DNA from 2 places in the Ignatzschineria larvae DSM 13226 genome. Region 2 is predicted to be linked to the other one. Evidence: riboswitches for the same ligand, from Rfam matches in the RefSeq annotation. Region 2 holds a riboswitch; the other holds the start of a gene.
The links. Region 2 has a riboswitch for preQ1 ahead of queF (preQ(1) synthase). Riboswitches for the same ligand answer to the same signal wherever they lie in the genome.

Region 1: linked by a shared signal. The riboswitch ahead of WMO13_RS06160 (7-cyano-7-deazaguanine/7-aminomethyl-7-deazaguanine transporter) and the one ahead of queF (preQ(1) synthase) in region 2 are both predicted to bind preQ1.

The regions. Positions count from the first base shown of each region.
Region 1 is NZ_CP150637.1:1,503,642-1,515,482, reverse strand. Features, by position in the region: gene cfa (cyclopropane fatty acyl phospholipid synthase) at 1-1,038, shown strand, start outside; gene WMO13_RS06160 (7-cyano-7-deazaguanine/7-aminomethyl-7-deazaguanine transporter) at 1,187-1,846, opposite strand; PreQ1 riboswitch class I at 1,854-1,898, opposite strand; gene WMO13_RS06155 (hypothetical protein) at 2,020-2,439, opposite strand; gene WMO13_RS06150 (FUSC family protein) at 2,653-4,569, opposite strand; gene WMO13_RS06145 (2OG-Fe(II) oxygenase) at 4,804-5,403, shown strand; gene xpt (xanthine phosphoribosyltransferase) at 5,625-6,200, shown strand; gene WMO13_RS06135 (B12-binding domain-containing radical SAM protein) at 6,441-7,988, shown strand; gene ispE (4-(cytidine 5'-diphospho)-2-C-methyl-D-erythritol kinase) at 8,070-8,924, opposite strand; gene lolB (lipoprotein insertase outer membrane protein LolB) at 9,014-9,568, opposite strand; tRNA gene WMO13_RS06120 (tRNA-Gln) at 9,779-9,853, shown strand; gene WMO13_RS06115 (ribose-phosphate pyrophosphokinase) at 9,979-10,938, shown strand; gene WMO13_RS06110 (oxidative damage protection protein) at 11,196-11,462, shown strand.
Region 2 is NZ_CP150637.1:2,353,897-2,365,737, reverse strand. Features, by position in the region: gene WMO13_RS09780 (chorismate-binding protein) at 1-1,081, opposite strand, end outside; gene WMO13_RS09775 (ABC transporter substrate-binding protein) at 1,629-2,549, opposite strand; gene pyrF (orotidine-5'-phosphate decarboxylase) at 3,581-4,291, shown strand; gene pyrE (orotate phosphoribosyltransferase) at 4,291-4,956, shown strand; gene WMO13_RS09760 (DUF1622 domain-containing protein) at 4,962-5,336, shown strand; gene queF (preQ(1) synthase) at 5,574-6,047, opposite strand; PreQ1 riboswitch class I at 6,051-6,095, opposite strand; gene WMO13_RS09750 (MFS transporter) at 6,405-7,619, shown strand; gene WMO13_RS09745 (tetratricopeptide repeat protein) at 8,100-10,625, shown strand; gene truC (tRNA pseudouridine(65) synthase TruC) at 10,813-11,634, opposite strand; gene gspG (type II secretion system major pseudopilin GspG) at 11,672-11,841, opposite strand, start outside.

The DNA.
Region 1 (11,841 bases), 850 kb from region 2:
CTACAAATACATAATGAAAATTTTTATCAGCGTGTCTTGCAAGAAGGATCTATAGGATTAGGCGAAAGCTACATGGATGAGTGGTGGGATTGTGAACGATTAGACCTCTTTTTTACCCGTGTCTTAAGCGCTAAACTTGATCAGAAGCTCCCCAAAAATTGGCGTGATATAGCTCGTATTATTATAGCTCGTATTTGGAATTTGCAAACTAAGAGTCGAGCTTGGATTGTGGGTAAAGAACATTATGACTTAGGAAATGATCTTTTTTCTAGAATGCTAGATCCTTATATGCAATATTCTTGTGGATACTGGGCGAAAGCTACCACTTTAGAAGAGGCACAACAAGCTAAATTAGATTTGATCTGCCGTAAACTAGATTTAAAGCCCGGCATGCGCTTATTGGATATAGGTTGTGGTTGGGGTGGATTATCTGCTTATGCAGCAACACACTACGGTGTATCTGTTACCGGAGTGACAGTCTCCAAAGAACAACAGAAATTAGCACAAGAGCGTTGCCGAGATTTAGACGTAAAGATATTGCTACAAGATTATCGTGATCTTGATGATCAATTTGATCGTATCGTTTCGGTCGGGATGTTTGAGCATGTTGGTCCTAAAAATTATTCTGAATATTTTGATGTTGTACGTAAAAATATTAAGGAAGATGGTCTGTTTCTACTGCATACCATAGGTTCTAATTATAACAAGATCAATGTTGATCCTTGGATCGAAAAGTATATTTTCCCTAATGGTATTTTGCCATCAATCCAAGGAATTGCGAATGCAAGTCAAAGTAAGTTTATAATGGAGGATTGGCATAATTTTGGTGCAGATTATGATCGAACCTTAATGGCATGGTATGAGCGATTTGTGAATGTTTGGCCAGAAATTGAGAATAATTACACACCAAGATTCAAACGCATGTTTAGCTACTATCTTCTTGCTTGCGCGGGTGCATTTAGAGCTCGTGATATTCAATTGTGGCAAATTCTTTGGAGCCCAAATGGTGTTGATGGTGGTATTAGAGTCCCTCGTTAATCTATCAAACTTTAAGTTAAGCTAATTCATAAAAGATAATCCCCTAATATTGATCTATAAAATTATTAGGGGAATCTTTATTATAGTTCTATGTCAATAACAATATAGAGACAAGAAATAGTCATTTAGATTATGAGAATCCATTAAATTATGCTGTGATTTTTTCTGCTTGGAGCGATGACATCTTTTTAAGAATAAAGTTCAGGAGTAGGCCGTAAAGCGGGAGGAAGAAGATAGCACAAATCAATAATTTAAACGCATAATCCACGAGAGCAATTTCCTGCCAATTAGCCGCCATAAATGGATCATCGCTTTGATAAAATGCAATGAAGAAGAAAACGATTGTGTCTATAAAGTTACCGGCAATTGCCGCTGCACTGGGCGCAACCCACCAACGGTGATTTCTGCGAAGATAACTAAAAACAGTAATGTCCATTAATTGTCCCACAAGATATCCAGCAAAACTAGCAAGTGCAATTCGTGCGACAAAAAGATTGAAAGTTGATAGCTCATTAAAACCTAGCCATTCGCCTTTGAAAAAGATCACTGAGATAACATAGGAGATAATAAGTGCCGGAATCATCACGACAAAAATAATGCGGCGTGCAAGTGAAGCGCCAAATACTCTAATGGTTAAATCTGTGGTGAGGAAGATGAAGGGGAATGTGAAAGCGCCCCAAGTAGTATGAAATCCGAATATGGTGAAGGGAAGTTGTACAAGATAGTTGCTCGAAGCAATAATCAGAATATGAAAGAAAGAGAGCTGATAGAGCGCTCGTCGTCTCTCCGCTTGCGTAAATTGATACATAAATTTTAATTCCTTAGTTTTTTTGCGTGGGAGGTTCTCGAACCACGAGGTGCTGTATTGTAGCCTAAAGTGGAGTAATAAAAAAGCCGCAATAGTATGCGGCAATTAGACAAATAATTTGTAGTTATTTACACGATATCCATAACCTATCTCGAGTTATTTAACTATTGGCTCTAATATTTGACATCATTGACCACATCATTAATATTCTTATGATCCTTTTCTGTAAGGATGTAGTCTGTCACTTTGATGTTCCATTTTTCATCTTTACACTGCAGACCTTGTAGATTGCAACCATCTACAGAGTAAGTTGCAATTCCTAATGAACCAAAATTATTGGTAAATTCTGCGTGTGAAGATGGGCGTAAAATAACTTGAATAAATTCATACCCTTTTGCTTCATAAGACTGAGCCGCTAATTTTAATGTGGCTTCTCTATCACTTTTAGTAACAGCCTCCGGTGCATAGATATCGACAACAATCGCTTTTTTATCGTTATCTGTAATTGGTGTCTCTTTTATAGTGGTAATCTCTGCTGCATGTAGTGATGATAAGAAGGAGAGTGCTAATATTGTTAACAAACTTTTTTTCATGACTAAAATCTATCCTCATATTTTTTGATAAATTGATATTGCGGCTAAAAAATGGAACGTATAAATTAGAAAAAGCCTTAATACTTTTAATTCTAATAAGTTATTTTTTGTTCATATTTGTCATATAATAATATACTTTCCCTTTTTTGTCTCTGAAAGAATGTTTGTTTTGGGTGTAGTACCGTTTTTAATAAGAATACTGTGAATATATATTTATTTAGGTACAGATAATCTCTTTTCTATCGCATTTTGTAACGCAATAATTTCTTGCGTAATAGCTGGAAATTGCGAGATAATTGGCACTGGTCTAATGGTTATTGGATTATTATATTGTAGGGAGTTTGCTAATACTTCAAAGAGATAGATTAGAGAAGCAATTTCCGATTCGGTCGGTATATTTCGGTGATCCACTTCGGCCGCATGCTCTAATAAAAATGCAATCTTTTCAATAGAATAGATGATCGGCCAGTAGTATTCGATTAGCGCTTTTTTAAGCGGAATTTCGCCAGAGGCAGCATCATACAGTGCTGTGAGATTTGTAACATTCGTTCGCATTTTGATAATACGATCATGGATTTGTTGGTGAGAAGAAGATGTTTCTGGAGAGAATAGAAGCAATAACATTTGAGATTGATTGCGAAGCGTGCGCATCATGATCCGCGGGATTCTAAGCGATGCAGTTCTTCTACCCATTAAAATAACGCCAATAAGGCCAATAATACTACCAATGATTACATCGATCATGCGAGCACTTGCAAAGTAAAAAGCGGAAAATTCTCCGCCGGTAATTGTTTCTGCAAGAATTAACGCATTGGGTGTAATAAAGATAATGGCAAGTCCATAATTTTTGACAATAAAAAGTTCAGTGAGCGCTGTAAATAATAGAATGGAGAGTGCCACCGCATAGCCTGAGGGGTGAAAATGGAGAATAATTGTGGCGATGATAATGCCGAGTATTGTTCCCATTGAGCGTTGCAAAGCTCTATGGAATGTAGCAATCATTGAGGAGCCAGACATCACGGCAACACAAGATAGAGGAATCCAGTAGGATCTAGTAAAGTCAAAGCTATGGGCAATAATGGTCGCAATAGAGGTGATAATACCAAATCGAATAGCGGTAAGAAAAACAAGAGAGTTACGATCAAGCGTATTGAGCAAAATCTCTTTGATTGTAATGCGTTTTTCTAGAGAAATAGGTTTCAGATTTTCGGCAGGATCATTGATGATATTCGCCATAGTCTGATAATAGTTTTGTAACGCTATGTCCGATAGCTGTGGAATGGTGAAAAGTGAGGATTTTTTGAGGTTGTTTTTTAAAGCGCTTTCAATTTGTTCAATCAATGCTAAACATTCATCGGGAAGTTTCTCTTTGTGTTCTGCATAATGACTCATAAGATAGAGAAAATACTCATTTCCTGTAATGGTTAAGTGTAATAAACGTTGATATGTTTTTGAAGGAGAACCAGGTAGTTCCCCACTCATCAATATCTCTAAAGTATCCCGTAACAAGCTCATTGTTTTATATTTTTCATCATGAAATTGATCTGTACCGATACTTGCAGTAAAGCGATGAAGTTGATGATAGGCATTACTGACAGCCTTAATCTCAGGGCGATGAGGATTAATCAAAAAACCGCTCATAGCAATTAGCCAAGAGAGAAGCGCCCCTAGTGCAACTAATCCTGCACGGAAAAAAGCCCCTTGTAGATCTGTGATAGGCATATCGGCAGTGAGGGCAAATACCATGATAAAAAAGATGGCTGAAGGACCGATAAACTTTAGTGCATTAAAGATAAAGATCATGACGGTGGCAATGAGTCCAATTAAGATGATCATTGCTATGGGGTAGGGTGCAACAATAGAGCCTAAAAAAGCACATAGTACAATCATCAACCCCACAAATAGAAGTCGTTTGGCAAGATGAGCATAGGGCAAGCGAAAGGCATACAAATAGGTGAATCCCCCTAAACCTGTCATTAGTCCATACTGAAGTTGATTAAACCACAGTCCAATAAAAATCGGTAACGACATTGCTAAAGCTGCGCCGATAGCCCTCTCCCAAGGGAATGGGCGATTATTGACGGCAATGGCGGCTTTAAATATTTGCCTAGCTTTTTGTAATCCGTTCATTTTTAATCTCTATATTTATGCTGAATAACAATATTATACGTGATTTTTAATTTTTTCTTGTGATGAATAAAAAATTAGGTTATAGATAGAAATTAGTTCAAAATAACTCTAGTTTAGTTTGGCTGATAGCAATTGATATAAGGAGGTTTTGAAAGAATATTACAACTGCCTTTTACGGAATTTAATTTGTGTCTTGCTGTTCACTTTTTCATTTAACTGGGACTTTAAAATACCATGGCAATTAATCATCAAATAGAAGCATTTATCTCTGCGCTTGCAACAGACCGGTATTATGTTTGGGATCACTTTTTGGATTCAAGTGAAATTCAAGCAATCAGAGAGGCCATCCCCGATAATGAACTACATGAAGCACGTATCGGCCATAAAGATACTTTACAAAATAATAAAGCGATTCGAGGCGATCAGACATTGTGGTTAGATACGAAAATGGCGCCGCCTATTCAAGATTACCTTGTGAAAATGGATGAAATCCGACAGATTTTGAATAGAGAGTTTTTTTTAGGTTTGAAAGATTTTGAAACGCATTTTGCTCGTTATGAGCCTGGTACTTACTATAAAATGCATATCGACAATCCTAAAGGAGTAAGTCGAAGAAAGGTGACGACGGTACTCTATCTCAATGAAGATTGGAAACCTGGCGATGGTGGTGAGTTAGAGGTCTATAATTTGGCACAAGAGAAGATACTCACTGTAGAACCGATTGCCGGGCGCATTATCTTTTTCTTATCAGAAGATTTTCCGCATGAAGTTACTACGACAAATGTGGTGCGGGATAGTATTACAGGTTGGTATCTCACAGAAAAACTGTTGTAACCATTGAATAAGCCTATTGTCTATTCTTTAGAAGAAAGGGAGCATTCCAAGGGATTTTGCGGTACAATATTGCACAAATTTTTAGATCAATCTCTCTAGGTTAAAGCAAGGAAATGTAACGAATTGCAGTGTTTGATAATCACTTGTTTTTCAAATTAAAATTTTGCATTTAACCATACTAATAAAGGTGAAAATGAGTTTCACCATTTAAAGGTTTCCTTATGAAATTACTTCACGATAGAATTATTCAAGATGGCTTAGCTTTTGATGATGGTACATTAAAAGTCGATAGCTTTATCAATCATCAAATGGATCCTATTTTAATGAAATCCATTGCGGTTGAGTTTGTTCGCCGTTTTGCTAATTTACCTATCAATAAAATTATTACGATTGAAGCAAGTGGTATTGCACCGGCAATTATGCTCGGTTATCTACTTGAATTACCTGTTGTTTTTGTGAAAAAGAAAACCCCAAAAACAATGGAGAAGATGTATCTCTCGTCGGTTTACTCTTACACTAAAGATCGTACTTATGATGTCTGTGTCAGTGAAGAGTATCTCTCTAAGGAAGATAACGTCCTCTTTATTGATGACTTTTTAGCAAATGGCAATGCGGCATTAGGTGTGAAATCGCTCATTGATCAAGCGGGTGCTACGCTCTATGGCATGGGCTTTATCATTGAAAAGAGTTTCCAAGAGGGCCGGGATCGCTTGCTAGCGGAGGGTATTAATATCCAATCTCTAGCGCGTATCTCTTCACTTGCCGGCGGTAAAGTGCAATTTGCAGCAGAACCTTAAAGTTTGATGATATAGAAATATTGATATAATTCGCGAATCCCAATCGCTACAGTGATAAAACCTATAGTGGTAAGTAGGGACTCGCAAAATTAGAGTAAAATCCGGCGCATTTGCGATCTCTTATGGGTAGGAATACATTATGAGGGGGCAAATGCGTATTTGTTTAAGGTCGTGGTTAATTAGGGAAGGGATGCAGATTAGATTAAAAGAGATCGATCTGTTGATCTTTAGAAGGGCAATATGGATATATTATTGATAACGCTTAATGCACGTTATGCTCACGCTTCATTAGGGCTTCGTTATCTCAAGGCGAATCTCTATGAATTAGAAGATCGGGCAGAAATTTTAGAATTTACGATTCAGCAGAATCGGGAGTCAATGCTTGAAGAGATTCATAAGAGATCCCCTAAAATCGTCTCTTTTGGTCTTTATATCTGGAATTTTAATGAAACAACGGCTCTTATTCAGGATTTACGGGCATTAATGCCGGACTTAATTATCAATATTGGTGGGCCGGAAGTCTCTTATGAATATGAAACAATCGCTATTTTTCCATTAGTGGATTACCTCATTACCGGTTGGGGAGATGTTAGTTTTTATCAATTAGCCAAATCGATTCTATTAGAGGGGAAACCTTGGCCAACGAAGGTTATTAAAGGGGTAGAGCCCCCGTTAGAAGAGATTAAATTACCTTATTATCTCTATAATGAGGAAGATATCGCCCATAGAACGGTCTATATTGAAGCTTCTCGAGGTTGTCCCTTTAAGTGCGAATTTTGTCTCTCGAGTTTAGATAAGACGGCGTGGCGCTTTCCTTTAGAGCCTTTTTTGGAAGCGATGGAGGATCTCTATCGAAGGGGCTTGCGGCAATTTAAGTTTGTTGATCGCACATTTAATCTAAAGAAAGATTTTACTTTAGCGATTTTAGATTTCTTCCTTGATAAAATTGCTGATAATCCCGAAGAGCCACTATTTTTACATTTTGAGTTGGTACCGGATTACCTTTCAGATGAACTTAAAGCGAAAATTTTAGAGTTCCCGGATGGATCACTGCAATTTGAAATTGGTATTCAAACCTTAAATACGACAACTCAGCAGTTAATCTCTCGGCGAACAAATCTGCCGGTTGCTAAGGAGAATATCTCTTGGCTCTCGAAAAATACTGATGTGCATCTGCACGTAGATCTTATTGTAGGATTACCTGATGAGGATTTAACGAGTTTTGCACAAGGATTTGATGAGCTCTGGTCGTGGGAGCCTCAAGAGATTCAAGTAGGTATCTTAAAGCGGTTAAAAGGTGTACCGATTATCCGTCATAGTCAGGAATTTGAATATCGTTTTAGCCAAGTGCCACCTTATTCCATTTTGCAAAATAGAGATATGCCATTTACAACTGTAATGGAGATGGAACGTTTTGCTAAGTTTTGGGATAGTGTCGCTAACTCTGGCCGTTTTAAAGCGATTTTACCTATTATTTTAGAGAGTCAACCTTTCAAACATTTTAGCGCGCTATCGCAATCACTTTATCAAGCGTTTGGCCGCAGCTATGGTATTGCGTTAGATCGACTTTTTAGGGCAATTTTTGATCATTTAGTAAATGAGCGAGCATTGCCGGAAGAAGTTGTGCGAGAGGCGATGCGTGAGGATTTTCTACGTACCGGTATTAAAGGTTGGCCTAAATATTTAGGTGATCGTCCCGATGCTTTATTATTTGCACAAGAAACGCCGGCGGAACAAGCGGCAAAGCAAGCATTACCACAAAGACAACGACAACATCGCACTGGATAGAACGGCTTCCTTGCCTCGATCAGCCGATGTGCCGGCATTTAGATAAGCTTATTTTGAACCGATCTTGTTATAATGAGATATTCAATCAAGGGGTAACTCAATCGGAGAATCGGTGTAGAGCATTGAGCGATTTAAACTTTTAAACGGTTGTAATTGCCACTGTTCTTTTTTGGCTAATGATTGAAGGGATTCCCATTTTTCATCTGTGGGTTTAGGGATAAAGAGGCAAGCCCCCGTGCCGGTAATATAGGGAGATAATTCAACCGCTTCAAGTTTTGTCATAATGGTTTGCATAACTGGATAATGCGCAAAGATAGCGGGCAAACAATCATTGATAGCACGGTCTTCTGTAAAATATTGCTCGGTAAAAAGAGGGCTATTGCGAATTAGATGCGGGCTTTCGAAGATTTCTTTGGTACTAATATGAATGCCGGGATTGATCAGAATAAAATCAGACTCAGGAGGTTCAATCGGTGTTAATTGCTCGCCAATCCCCTCAGCCCAAGCACTTTTGCCATAAATAAAGATTGGCACATCTGCGCCGAGTTGTTTGCCAATTTGAATAAGCTCGTCTGTGGTAAGGTAGAGTTCCCACAATTGATTGAGCACAACTAGAGTCGTTGCGGCATTAGAGCTTCCCCCACCAATGCCGGCACCCATAGGTAGATGCTTAATAAGATCAACCGTGACCCCTTTCTCAATTTGGCTATATTCTTGCAGGGCAATCATAGCGCGATAGATCAAATCTTCCTCAAGCGGGAAAAGTTCGTGATCATAATCGAAATGAATCTCACCAGTATCATTGACCTGAAAACCAATTTCATCATAGAGATTGGTAAATTGAAAAATGGTTTGTAAATAATGATAGCCATTCGCTTCTTGTCGAATAATACGAAGCATACGATTGATCTTTGCCGGAGAAGGGAAGTAGAGCATAGTAGAGATCCTATAATTCTATAACAAGTTTTCTAGATTGTGTCGCTATCGATATGATAATGAGAGATATGCATTACAGTATGCATTGTTTAATGGATAATCCAATTATCAATCAGGAAGCGTAAACGAATATCATTACCGCGCGTTAAAGTCATTTTAAGGGGAAGTTGCATACCATTTTTCTCAATCCATTCCTGGTAACTAACTGTCCAGCCATCTTCTTTAAATTGTTTAGGGAGACCTTTATCGTCGAATACAACCTTAGTATCCGGGTGAGTTGTCTTACCTTTGATCCATTGTTGAGAACCTGATACAGGCCAATCAACGCCGGTGAGGTTCGCAAAAAGACGATCAGGGTTTTTATCTTTGAAAGTTTCTTCATCAATAGTAATACTGGTTTCTTGATCATCAATGGCAATATCGACGCGACCTTGTGCGAAAGGGCCTTGAATAATGATATTAATAGCTTCATTTTTAGCCTGTTCAATCGCAAAGCTCACCTGACCACTTTGAGTGGGGTGCTTTATGGCTGTTCGACCAAATACTTTATAACTTTCAGCATCTTCTATTGTTTCGTAGATAGGGACAGTACAGGCTGATATCAGTAGAGCAAGTGAAAAAGGAATAATTTTTAGTCGTTTCATAGTTTTTTTTACAAAATTTGATAGAATTGTTTGCGTTATTTTAAGAGACGGATAAGTTGCTAGTTTATAATAAATGTATAAATTCTGTTGCTTATTCTACACTTTGAAATTGATTATAGACAGAAGTCTAGGTGAGTAAAAAAAACTCAATGCTTTCTAAAAAATCGCTAGACAAATTATAAAAGATGTCTATAATAGTTGTTCTTCAGATGGGCTATAGCCAAGCGGTAAGGCAGCGGGTTTTGATCCCGCCATCCCCAGGTTCGAATCCTGGTAGCCCAGCCAAATTTATAAAGGTATTGCACTGTAATTGAGTTGATTATGTCAAAGAAAAGATTACAATTCGTGGCAATACCTTTTTTCTATTTTAATCCCCCCACTTTACTTTATTTAATAGAGGATTCTTTGTAATGAGCAGCAAAGACCAGATGATGGTGTTTACCGGAAACGCCAATCCAGAGTTAGCTAAGAAGATTGTTAAACATTTAGGGCTTGAATTAGGAGATGCGACTGTTGGCCGCTTCTCAGATGGAGAAGTAATGATCTCTATCAATGAAAATGTACGGGGGAAAGATGTCTTCTTTGTACAGCCTACCTGTTTCCCAACAAATGATAACTTAATGGAGCTTCTGGTTGCGTGTGATGCGCTTCGTAGAGCATCTGCAGGTCGTATTACGGCGGTCATTCCTTATTATGGTTATTCGCGTCAAGATCGTCGTCCTCGTTCAGCGCGCGTACCGATCTCTGCTAAAGTTGTGGCGAATATGATTACAAGCGTGGGTTGTGACCGCGTATTAACAATCGATCTTCACGCTGATCAAATTCAAGGTTTCTTTGAAATTCCTGTAGATAATATCTATGCTTCATCTGTTATTCAAGCAGATATTATGAAGCACGATGCTTCTAATATTACGGTTGTTTCTCCTGATGTAGGGGGTGTACTTCGTGCGCGTTCTGTTGCAAAACAGATTCCCGGCGCAGATTTAGTGATTATCGATAAACGTCGTCCTGCGCCGAATGTATCTGAAGTGATGAATATTATTGGCGAGGTTAATGGTCGTGATTGTATCATCGTTGATGATATCGTTGATACGGCAGGGACTTTAGGCGCAGCTGCTCAAGTATTGAAAGAGCGTGGAGCTAAAACAGTTAAAGCTTACTGTACACATCCGATCTTCTCAGGTAAAGCAATCTCTAATATCGATAATTCAGGTTTAGATGAGATGATTGTGACAGATACAATTCCTCTTCGTGAAGAAGCTAGAAATTGTGCAAAAATTCGTGTGCTTTCTATTTCTGATATTATCGCGAATACAATTCAACGCATTCATGAAGAAGAGTCTGTAAGTACCCTTTTTACCCATGAATAGTTGTTTATATTAGAGTTTTGTTGATTAACGACAAGTTCTAATAAATAGAGATCAAAAATATTCTAGACGTATATTCCTGAAAGGGATATACGTTTTTTGTTATGACATTTTTGAGTTCTGGCAGAAGCAGTGTAGTAATGGAAGAAAAACCATTGTGGTACTGATTTTTTTGTTGAGAATCCCCGCAATTAGACAGTCTATGATATCCTATCTTTCTTAGAATTATATGATCATACAATGACTAAAAAGGAGTTCTTATGACTCGACGTGTATTTTGTGTCAAATTGCAAAAAGAAGCAGATGGTATGCCAAGACAGATGTATCCTGGTGAATTAGGTAAACAAATATTTGAGAATGTCTCTAACGAGGCTTGGCAACAATGGCTTAGAGCACAAACTATCTTAATTAATGAATATCGTATTAATCCGCTTGATCCTAAATCTCGAGAATTCTTAGAGCAACAGATGCATGATTTCTTTTTCGGAAGTGGTGCAGAAGTGCCAGAGGCATTTGAGCCGGAATAATGAATTTGTGATTTAGAAAAAAGTAATAAAACCTTGACCTAACTATTAAAACAGGTTAAGGTTTTTTTATGACTACGAAAAATAACACCTTACTACAACTACGACTTATTCTGCTGTAACCGCAATGGTTGCAGCGTAAATTAGCTTTTGTTCATTAAAAGCGTGTAAATAGCAGTTCAATTATCTAAGCGTTAATACAGTTTAAATACAATTTACATTTTAAGTCTTACTAGGTGTTGTGATGCAATATATTTCCCTATTCTTACTAGATGCTAGCCGATTCCGACGTTTAATTGAAATAATTAGTTATGGTTATTTTCAAGTTGTTATTCGTCAATATAAAATATTACGTTGGCATGTATTTACCTATACATTGCGA
Region 2 (11,841 bases):
GCGTAAATTCAGAATCGTGAAGATAGAAGAGATAAGGACTTGGATAAGCTGTTTTAAGTGCTCGATAACTACTTAAAGGGTCAGGGCACGGCACTGTAAAAGTACGAGAAGGTACGATTTGCGCTAATTTTCCCGCATGAATCTGTTCAATATAAGACTCTACTATAGCTTTAAAGGGTGCTCTATCAGGGATCTGAACCCCTTTTTCGGGATCCATCACATTCCGCATATCCCCATCAGCCTGTGGATAACTCTGTGAATATTGTTGATGATAAGATTGCGTATAACTCTGAGTAGAACCTTTGGATAATGTGGATAACCCATTTTGATTCGCTTTTATTTCTGTAGAATCTGTCTGAATCTTATGATCTCCTGTGGATAACTCTGGGGATATTGTGGGGGAATCAGTGTGATGACTCACTCTATCGAGGATAGATTGATAATCTTTTAAATGTTGATTAAAAGATTTATAACTCTCAAGGCGCGTCGTAATTTCACTCAAAAAGAGTTCTTCATAACGACTCTCTTTTGTTTGATGATCTACTGTAATCAAGCCTTCTGCAAGATAGAGAGAAAGATCTCGTTCTCTCCCCTTTTCAGGAATGGTGATTTGATAAACATCCCCCACAAGATCATATCCGAGTAATCCGCCAATAAAAGGCGAAAATTCGGGATTCTTAAGCGCTAATAGCGGATCTAAAATAGTCAATACACCTCGTGGGCGAACTGCTGCATCAAAGGGGAGATCAAATATCGCTTCTTGATCCTGAAAATGAATTAATTCAGATTTAAAAATTTCTTGGAGATACGCAAGTAAATATTCCCCTAAAGTTGTCATTGCTCGGACAGTAACATGACTTTTTAAGGCTCTGATCGTAAGCGCTGATTGAGTAATGATCAGGCTTTTAAGGGCGCGTTGATCATCGGTACTAGCAGATTCAAAGAGTAGGTAAGGCGCTTGTGGATTTTGATGCACAAGCTCTGTAAAGAGTGTGCAAGGATCAAAATAGTGATCTGCTGATTTTGTCAGTGATTCTGTAAGTGTGAATATTTGTGAACGATTAAAAGTAGTGTAAGGCATGATTTGATTCCTCTTATTGTGGTTAACTGACTTGTTTTATATATGGATAGTTTTCCTCATCCATCATTGATTGAAGGGTTACGGGGATAAACCGAAGACTTCATTCCACAATATGAGTGCATCAAAAAAGCCCGCATATTGCGGGCTTAAAATCTCTAGGTGACTCTTATTTTAACTGACACGCCACCACGTCCCGCGATATTTCATCACAGGCCACCAACGGCGAGGTGTTGTTAAAATAGTTGAGGTCATCTTTAAATTCCTTATAAATGGGGGATTTCTCACTTGAAGCTAGTGGTTCCTTTTTTATCGTGACACTTTATTATCTCAAGATAAAAAAAGAACCCTGATCGTTTAGAAGTCTTAGGATATAATTTGCATGTTTTTTGGAGGAAGTCAACAAATTCTATTTCTAAGGATCAGGGCCAAGAGCAGAAACTGTGTTTTATCAAGGGATAGCGATTACAAGAAATATTGCTACTATCCATAAAAATTATGAGGAATCTAAACAGAGTTGCTCATCTCTGATTTCCTCTTCAATATGCTTTTATTGAGCAGAAGATGAAGAATCTTTTAATGCCGAAAGAACCTCATTCGCTTGCGTTTCGATACTGATTAAGCCATTACCTGAAAGATACCAGAGGGTTGGATCAAGATAGATCACTTTAATCGCTTTTCCATCTTTATTCATTGCTTTACTGACAACATTGGTTTCAAATAGAGATTGATCCATCGGCGTTTGACCAATCGCACTACTACGATCGACTACAAAAATAAGATCTGGTTGAATGTTATTCAAATAAGCCTCATCCACTGCTTGACGTGCAGGGCGAGCATCTTTATCTTGTTCTGTGGGTTGCGGTACTTCAGGAGCCGCATTCTTCACCCCTAAAAATTGATGAATAAATTTTGCAGTTCCACTTGTGGGCGTTGCCATATAGTGACCATCATTGTGGATCATCACAAGGGCTGTTTGAGGGAATTGGGCTATTTCAGCCCGTACTTGATCTAATTTGCCATTCAGTACATCTAATGATGCTTTTGCTTCGGATTCGGCATCCACTAACTCTGCTAACGCCAAAATATTTGTCGCCACCGATTGAGCATAATGATCTGAATCTACTGTGAAATTAAGTACTTTTCCATATTCACTTAATTCATCAACACGACCGCCTAAGCGAGGAGATATCACAATAAATTGGGGTTTTAACTCTGCAAATACCGCTAAATCAGGCGATTTCATTCCACCGCTATTTTGAATATCTTTAAGATCTAAATCGGATAGATAGGCCGGCAAATTCTGTATTGGCAACGCAGAGATACGATCCGCTTTACCTAGCGCTTTAAGGGTATCCACAGCCCCAAAATCCATAACAATCCCTTTATCCACAGCCATAGAAGGAGAGATAACAGAGAGCGCTGTCATTAAAGGGAGCATCCAAACACTACGTTTTAACAGAGTTTTCATTGTTGTCCTTTGATTCAGCAATATCATAGGTTGCCGAATTTTTATTTATAATCAGTCTTATTAACAGAGTAAGCTCTCTTAATAAGTCAATAGGGTAGATAGGTTTAGCAAGCCTATCTTAGAAATATATCAATGAGATATATTTAAACTTTATAGTTACAGAACGCTTCATTAAAATTTATGCTTCCATTCTCAATTGACTATTGATCTCTTTTGAGAATGATTCTTATTATTATTGAAAATAATCGACTTGTCTACTCTTTCTATTAAAATTTTTCACATTTTTTTGCTCAATCAGTGAGATGATTGATGATTGCTACTTTTTCATATCTAAAATTTATTTTAAATTGTTCCAATATTGCATTATTTTTACCCTATTTCCGATAAACCGTTCATAATCAATCTTCCTTAAAACCCAATTTTCTATAGGCAACTCTATAGATCAATGCTAAGAATTTATTTTATAGTAATATCGGTTCAAAATAAGCTTGTTTAAATGCCGGCGCATCGGCTGTAATAAGTAAGAAAGCCGTTCTATCCGGCATCTTGCAAGTGGTGTTTAAAACCATTTTTCTTAAACCAAATTTACTATAATAGCGTTCCCTTAAATGAATCTTAATAGATCTTTTCACGGTTGTTATCAACATATAGACAGTATTACCCACAAAGTTATCCACAAGTCATATCTCAATTATAAGTAACAACCATTACTGACAACTATCATTTTGTTTCTATTGAAAAAAAATAGTATATTAAAACTTCGAAAGTTTACTATTTGACGATTTTAGCCTCGATTTTTAGCCTATTTTTAAGGAGATCCTTATTCATAATCCTATTCATCGATTAAATACTTTTCATTCCCAATTTACGGTGCTAGAATATGCCCAATTTAAATGAATGAAAGTGAAATAGGGATATTTGCAGATGAAACAAACAGGCCAAACTCGTTGTTCACAACTCAATCATTCATAAGAGGAATAGCCGACAATAGTCGGTTTTTTTTTGGAAAAATAAAATAAAAGTAGATTGTTATGACAAAACCCATTATTGCCCTCGACTTCCCCAATTATCTCGAAACGAAAGCTTTTCTAGAGATGATGCCTAAAGGGGAAGAACTCTATATTAAAATTGGGATGGAGCTCTTCTATAACGAAGGGCCTATGCTAGTTGAAACTCTCAAAGCAAGAGGTTATGAGGTTTTTTTAGATCTAAAACTCTACGATATTCCAAACACCGTAAAAAGTGCGATGATCGGCCTTGCTAAAATGGGCGTTGATATGGTGAATGTCCATGCTGCCGGAGGAAAACGCATGATGGAAGAGGCGTTAGAAGGCTTAGAGATTGGCAGTGGCAATTCAAAACGTCCACGTCTTATTGCCGTTACTCAGCTGACGAGTATGAGTGAAAAAGAGATGCAAGCAGAGCAAAATATTCAAACAAGCTTACTTGAATCAGTCATTCACTACAGCAAAATGACCAATAATTCAGGATTAGATGGCGTTGTCTGCTCAGCACTAGAAGCGAAGATGGTCAAAGAAAACACGCGCGACAGCTTCCTTTGTGTCACCCCAGGGATTCGTCTAGCCTCTGATGCCGCGGATGATCAACGCCGGATTATGACCCCCTTTGAAGCAAAGAAAAATGGTTCAAGTTATATCGTTGTAGGTCGCTCAATTACACAAGCGAAAGATCCATTAAAAGCATATTACACAGTGAAAGAAGAATGGGAGAGAACAGAATAATGAATACGAATAATACTGCTAATTTACAACATGATGAAACCGTAAAACATAAAGTTGCGGAAGCACTGCTCTCTATCGATGCTGTTTCATTATCGCCTAAAGATCCTTTTACTTGGGCATCAGGCCTTAAATCTCCAATTTATTGTGATAACCGTCTTATTGTCAGTCATCCTGAAGTACGGAAATTTATCTCAAAAAATTTGATTAAATTGATCCAGGAGAACTTCCCTGGAGTAGAAGTGATTGCGGGAACCGCAACGGCCGGCATTCCTCACGCATCTTGGGTGAGTGCGGTCTTAGAAAAACCGATGGTCTATGTTCGTAGCTCACCTAAGAAACATGGTCGCGGGAATATGATCGAAGGAATTATTAAGCCGGGCCAAAAAGTCGTAATCGTAGAAGATCTAATCTCAACCGGTGGCAGCTCTTTAACCTGTGCAGATGCACTCAAAGAAGCAGGCGCTGAAGTGATTGGTGTTGCGGCAATCTTCTCTTACGATCTACCTATTGCAGCGGAAAACTTTGGTAAAGTAGGTCTACATTATGCGACTTTAAGTAATTATCCTGCACTGCTTGAAACAGCGCTTAGCAAAAACATCATTAGCGAAGAGGAGCGTGTTGCCCTCACTGAATGGAATAAAGATCCAAGTAGCTGGGGTAAGTAATCACTATGATATTTGCTTATATTGAATGGGGCGTTGAGCTCTTAGTCGATATTCTCAATATTTTTTCAATTCTTGTACTCTTAATCGGCGTGGTGAAAGCGGCTTTTGGCTTTATCAAAAATGAATGTTCTAAAGCTGACCGCTTTGCGATTGCTCATAAAAATAATGGTATTAAGATCTATCTCGGTTCCTATATTCTCTTGAGTTTAGAGATACTCATAGCTTCTGATATTATCGAAACCATTATGAATCCCTCTATTGACGATATGTTAATTTTAGGGGGCATTGTGGTCATTCGGACCGCAATCTCTTTCTTCTTAGGCAAAGAGATTGAGGCCGGCGAGAGAGAACGATTAGAGAAAGAACAAATTGAGAAATAATGGCTTGAAAAAATAATTGTTTAAGAAAAAATTTGATGGCTAGGGATAATATCAATCAATAAAGTCGATATAAGCAAGGATGCAATCAATATCGATCAATCATGAATAATCTATTTTTCGTGATCCAACCACAAGAGATCTACTTGAAGAATGGTTTATACCATCGTTCATTCTCAAGTAGATCTTTTTTATCTCTATTATAAATCTATTCTAAGATCATTCTATTAGACTTGAATATTAGAACTGAAAGTTCTCTAACCGACTTTGAGCAACCGCTTCCCAGCGCGTTCCTGTTTTACCATAATTGGCATAAGGATGAATAGAAATGCCGCCGCGAGGGGTAAATTCACCACGCACCTCAAGATAGAGAGGATCCATTAATGAGACAAGATCATTGAGAATAATATTGACACAATCTTCATGGAAAGAGCCATGATTGCGAAAACTAAAGAGATAGAGTTTCAACGATTTACTCTCGACCATCTCAATGGTCGGGACATAAGAGATATAGATCGTAGCAAAATCGGGTTGATTCGTTAGCGGGCAGAGCGTGGTAAATTCAGGGCAATGAAAATTCACAAAATATTCCCGATCAGGATGGGCATTTTTAAAGGTCTCTAAAATCGCCGGCGAATATTCCGTTGGGTAGATCGTTGCTTGATTCCCCAGTAATGTTAAATTTTCTAATTGTGTTTTTTTATCCGTTGTCATCATTAATCCTTAGTTTTTTATTGTGGGAGGGTTACGAACCACTAAATCAGGGATGATCATATCATTCTTAGGCTCTTGATGACAAAAAAGGAGAATATATTCCTGTCAAAACCACAGATCTTTATTGATCTCTCAAATCAACTATAAAGCTATCTCTAAGGGATATATCCAAGAAAAATTGACCGATGCGATATCAAAGAGATTTATCAAAGATAATCGTTATTTTAGAGCCTTTTTTTATGAGCCTTGTGAATAAGTTGCTATAATATTTTCCGTTTTAAATACTTGAAATTTGTATCTCTGCAAATTCTCACATTCTCTTATTGCATATCTCATACTTGTTCAGAAGGATCTCTTATGACACAGCACAATCACGTCCCTACAATCGAGAAAGGGGATCGTAAGACGCTCCTTGCGTCCACCTTAGGCTACGCAATGGATGGCCTTGATATTATGATTCTCGCCTTTGCCTTGATGCTTATTAAAGCGGAATTTGGTTTAACCGATGCCGAAGGCGGTATGATTCAGACAATCACCTTAATCGGAACCGTTATTGGGGGAATTGTCTTTGGAATGTTGGCCGATAAATATGGTCGTGTGCGTGTTTTTAACTGGACTATCCTACTCTTTTCTCTCTTTACAGGATTAGCAGCAATCTCTACAAGTGCCGAGATGTTTACGGTTTTTCGTTTCTTAGCAGGTTTAGGCTTAGGCGGTGAGTTTGGCATCGGGATGACATTAGTTGCGGAAACCTGGCCGGCGAATAAACGTTCAAGAGCAACAGCAGTAGTCGCCATTGGCTTTCAAATCGGGATTGTACTAGCGGCAGTTGTAGGGTTACTCTCCCCTTATATCGGCTGGCATGGCATGTTTATTATTGGTGCATTGCCGGCACTATTAGTTTGGTGGACACGCCGCAACCTGAGTGAACCTGAAATTTGGTTACAAGTGAAAAGAGAACATCGCAATAAAATCTCCATTAAACCGCTGTTTAAAGATACGCGCACAACGCTCACAACATTAGGCCTTATTATCGCGACAAGCGTACAAAACTTCGGCTTTCACGGCATTATGGTGTGGATGCCAACAATGCTAGCAAAAGAGCATGGTTTTACGCTTTCAGGCACTTTCTATTGGACGCTTATTACAACGCTCGGTATGGTAATCGGTACTCTCACTTTTGGTTCTGCATCCGATAAATTTGGTCGCCGCCCTGTCTATATTCTCTTCCTTTTAGTCAGCGCTGCTTTTGTGTGGATCTATTTCCAACAATCGAATTACTATGTATTAATGTTCTTAGGCGCTATTTTAGGCTTCTTTGTGAATGGCATGATGGGAGGCTATGGAGCGCTTCTCTCCGAGCACTATCCTACCGAAGCTCGTTCTTCCGCTCAAAATATTATCTTTAATATCGGTCGTGGTATTGCTGGTTTTGCACCTGTTATTATCGGTACACTCGCGATGCAATATAGCATCAGTTATGCATTAGGCTTAATCTCCGGCGTATATCTCTTATCGGCGCTTGCTTTTATCTTCTTAATTCCAGAAACAAAAGGTAAAATACTTGATTAAAGAGTCTTATTGCACAGGGTATCAATATATCGGGATAAAAAACAATATGCTTTACCTATCTTAATATTATATTAATTCTATTATAATAATATATTATTTCATTATTTTATTTACAGTTAATATTATATATAATAGGTTATTGTTTGTGGCAATATTGAGATCATTATAGGCTGTCTGTAATAGTAGAAATAGGCTGTTACCCTGTTTCTACTCTTTTTTTACCCTTGCAATTCATGATTCATTAATATTTAATTTTATTAAAAATGAAATTTATTCTCTGTAATAATGCCACTATGTCTAATTTCAGTTTATAATGAACATCAATTAGAGATTCTTGTTGATGTCAATGCAGAATCTAATACTCTCTCAAAACGTTACAAGTGTGTTTTTAAAGATGATAACTTGAGGGATGAACTTTATTCGAATACCAACTTTAAGAGTACTCACCTCTTAATGACTACTTATCAGGAGTTATTCAATATGCGCAAGATTTCTTCCAAAAAATTACTTCTCTCCTTGATTGTTTCAGCAATGCTTTCACCAGCACTTGCCGCAAATTCCCTCGAAGATTATATCGATCAAACGCTCGATCGTTATCAGGCAGTTTCGGAAACAAAAATTGCCGCAGATAAGAGTGCGGAGCTCTCTATCGAAAAACTACTCACCTCATCTCAAACGGCTCGTCATCAAAAGCTCAAATCGAATCTCAATACGATCGAGCAAGGTGCTAAAGCGCAAAATCCTGATGATCTCTTTCTCCTTGGATATTACTACTATTCAGAAGGGGAAAATGATAATAATCCTGAAACCTTTGCGAAAGCCAAACAATATTTCTTAGATGCAGAAAAATTGGGCTCTAAAGATGCCTCCTACCTTTTAGGTGAACTCTACTATTATGGGGAAGGCGTTGAACAAGATTATCTAGAAGCGGCAAAGTATTACCAAAAAGCCGCTGATCAAGGTCAAGCAGAAGCGCTCTTTAGTCTTGCCTCTCTCTATATGTCCGGTCGTGGTGTAGAGGAGAATCAAAATAGAGCGATTGAACTCTATGAAGCGGCGGCTCATTTAAATCATGCGGATTCTATTAATGTCCTTGCCTATACTTATGAAAATGGCAATATCGGTGAGATTGTGCCAAATCGTGAAAAAGCCCTTGAATGGTATCAAAAAGGCTGTGAACAAGGGAATGCTTCAAGCTGTGAATCAAAAGATCAGTTAACTGTTCGCTCTGAAGGTTTTGATGATCTTTTAGTTCAAGCGAAAAAAGAGATACCCTCAGTCAACAATACCACCGAGACGCTACCAGTTGTCGCCGACATCCTTACTTTAAATACCTTCGAGAGACTCATGCTCTTAAATGATCATGCCGCTACACTAATCGATGGTGCTGAAGCGAACAATGCCGATGATACATTTCTTCTAGGTCTACTTTATGAGACTCAAGGAGAGCTCAATAACAGTGAAGCGGATTATCAGAAAGCAAAAGTGATCTTTGAAAAAGCCGCTGAGTTAGGATCGAAAGATGCACTCTATAATCTCGGCGAGCTCTACTATTATGGTAACGGAGTAGAACAAGACTATCAAAAATCACTTGAATACTACTCAAATCCAAGCTTAAGCGATTATCCTGAAGCACTCTTTAGTCTTGCTGTACAGTATGACTTAGGTGAAGGCGTTGATCAGAGCTATGCAAAATCATTAGAACTTTACAAAAAGGCTGCATCATTAGGTCATGGCCCATCGATATTTAATGTAGGGTATATGTATGAACATGGGGAATATGTCGAACAAGATCTCCGTGAAGCACTGAATTGGTACAAAAAAGCCTGTGATGTGCAATATCAGGATGGCTGCTACGCTTATTCTATCGTGCAATCTTACTTCCCATTTGATATCGAAGATGATAGTGATGAAGCATTAGTCGATAATGCTAATGATGATATCAACATGATGGCAGACAATAATAGCTCCATGGCACTTGTTGAAGACTCTGCAACAACCGATCCGCTACTTCAACTTCCTACCGATGAAGCTATAGATGAAGATGTTGAGGAGAAATCTGTAGATAATAGCGGTGATAATGCAGAAACAGATGCTGTAGTTGCGGAAACACTTGCGGCAGAATCAACAGAATTAGAAACCCAAGATCCTGAGCTTGTACTGCTTGAAACACAGGAAGCAGCAGAAGAGCTAACACAAGATCCGCCATTAGCGGTTGACTCAACGTCAACAACAGATAAAAATACAGAAGCGCCTGCCCTACAATCTTTCTTTAATGAGATTATGGGAAATGTAGCACCAGAACCCGCTTTAACACTCGATAGTGCCTCAATTTTAGCGGCAGATCCGACTCAAGCAAAAGCTTTCTTACTTGAAGAGATGCCTCAAATTCTTGAAAATATCAAAACAGATCAAAGTGGTGAAAGCCTCTTCTTATCGGGTTATCTCTTCCTCTTAGAAGCTTACGATACGGAAGATATGAACACTCTCAATCAAGCGATCAAACTATTTGAGGTTGCTTCGGAAGCGGGTAACAATGATGCAACATTCTATCTCGGTAAAATCTATTTTGATACCGCTGAATCTGATTCAGATATGATCAAAGCGCGTTATTACTTTGAGAAACTGCGTAATAGCGATCATGCTGAAGCACTCTTCTACTTAGCAAGTATCTATGATCTTGGTTTAGGTGTACCACAAAGCTCAGAGCAATCATTTGCACTTTACCAAAAAGCAGCAGGTTTAGGCTACGCGCCAGCGGCTTACAATGTGGGCTTTATGTATGAAAATGGTGAAGCTGTGGATATTGATCTGATTGAAGCGAGTAATTGGTATAACGAAGCCTGTATTTTAGGCGATACTGATGGTTGCGAGAAAGTCACTGAATTAGCCTCAGCCATTGAAGCGGAAAATCAGAAGATTGATGAAGTCACGCAAAAAATTGAAGGCGGTATCAAAAACATCTTTAAAGAGATCATCAATAATATTCAAACTGATGAAAAATAAGGGTGTTAATAACTCATTGATATTTAACCTATAATGTTAAATATGGACTATCAAGTGTAATCCGTTGAATGTAGTTTGTTGAATGTAATCAATGAGATTGTACTTAGGGGATTAGAGATTCGATAGGCTATATCAAAAAATTAAAAGGATCGTTTCAGCGCTTATTTTCGGCGGTAGCGATCCTTTTTTATATTGAGATTGGATTTTTCCATCCCAATGCTGTCAACAGAGTTATCCACAAGTTATCGAATGGTGCAGTAATGATGAGTGTCGTTTTTTGGGTCGGATGAATAATCTCTAATTGATAAGCGTGAAGCAACAATCGATCAACCCCATAATGCGTTGAAAAGAGCCTATTATGCCGTAAGTCGCCATGTGTTGTATCTCCTACAATAGGATGAGCAATATGATTCATATGCCGGCGTAATTGATGTTTCCGCCCTGTTTCTGGTCTTAATTCTACCAAGGAATAACGAGAAGTGGGATATTTCCCTGTGGATAACGGTAGCTCAACTGTATCAATTCCTCGGTAAAAAGTATGCGCTTCCTGCGCCTCTTTTATCCCCTCATAACGATCGGCAATTTTATCTTTCATCACAGTTAAAGGTTCATTAATCTCCCCTGAATCAGTGAGATAACCTCGTATGATGGCTAAATATCGTTTTGTCACACGATTCTCTTGCCACAATTGAGATAAAATACGCGCACTCTCTTCGGTAAAAGCAAAAAGAAGCACGCCGGAAGTAGGTCGATCTAAACGATGAATAGGGTAGAGGTAACGCCCAACCTGATCCCGCAGATGTTGAAGGACGATATCAGTGACTTTGGGGTCTAATAGAGAACGATGAACGAACCAGCCTGCAGGCTTATTGACCGCTATGATCTCCTCATCTTGATAGAGGATCTCTAATGCTTGAGTTGTAATGGGTTGAGGTGTAATTGATTGAGATGTAGTCTCTGCAGATTGTACAGCGACATCATTCTCACTATTCGCATATATAGAAGTCATCAAATTCATCATTAAACGTAGAGGCTATTGAAAATAATTATCGAGATTGCGATGAATAGAGCTGCCGAGTATAGACAATATCTTCCTCTAAACCTTTACCACTTTCCCGGCGATCTTGCCCAAGCGTAATGAGAAAATATTGTTGAGGGGTAATCTCATAATAATAAGGAATGCCCCAAGGATCGATCAGCAATTCTGGCTGAATAT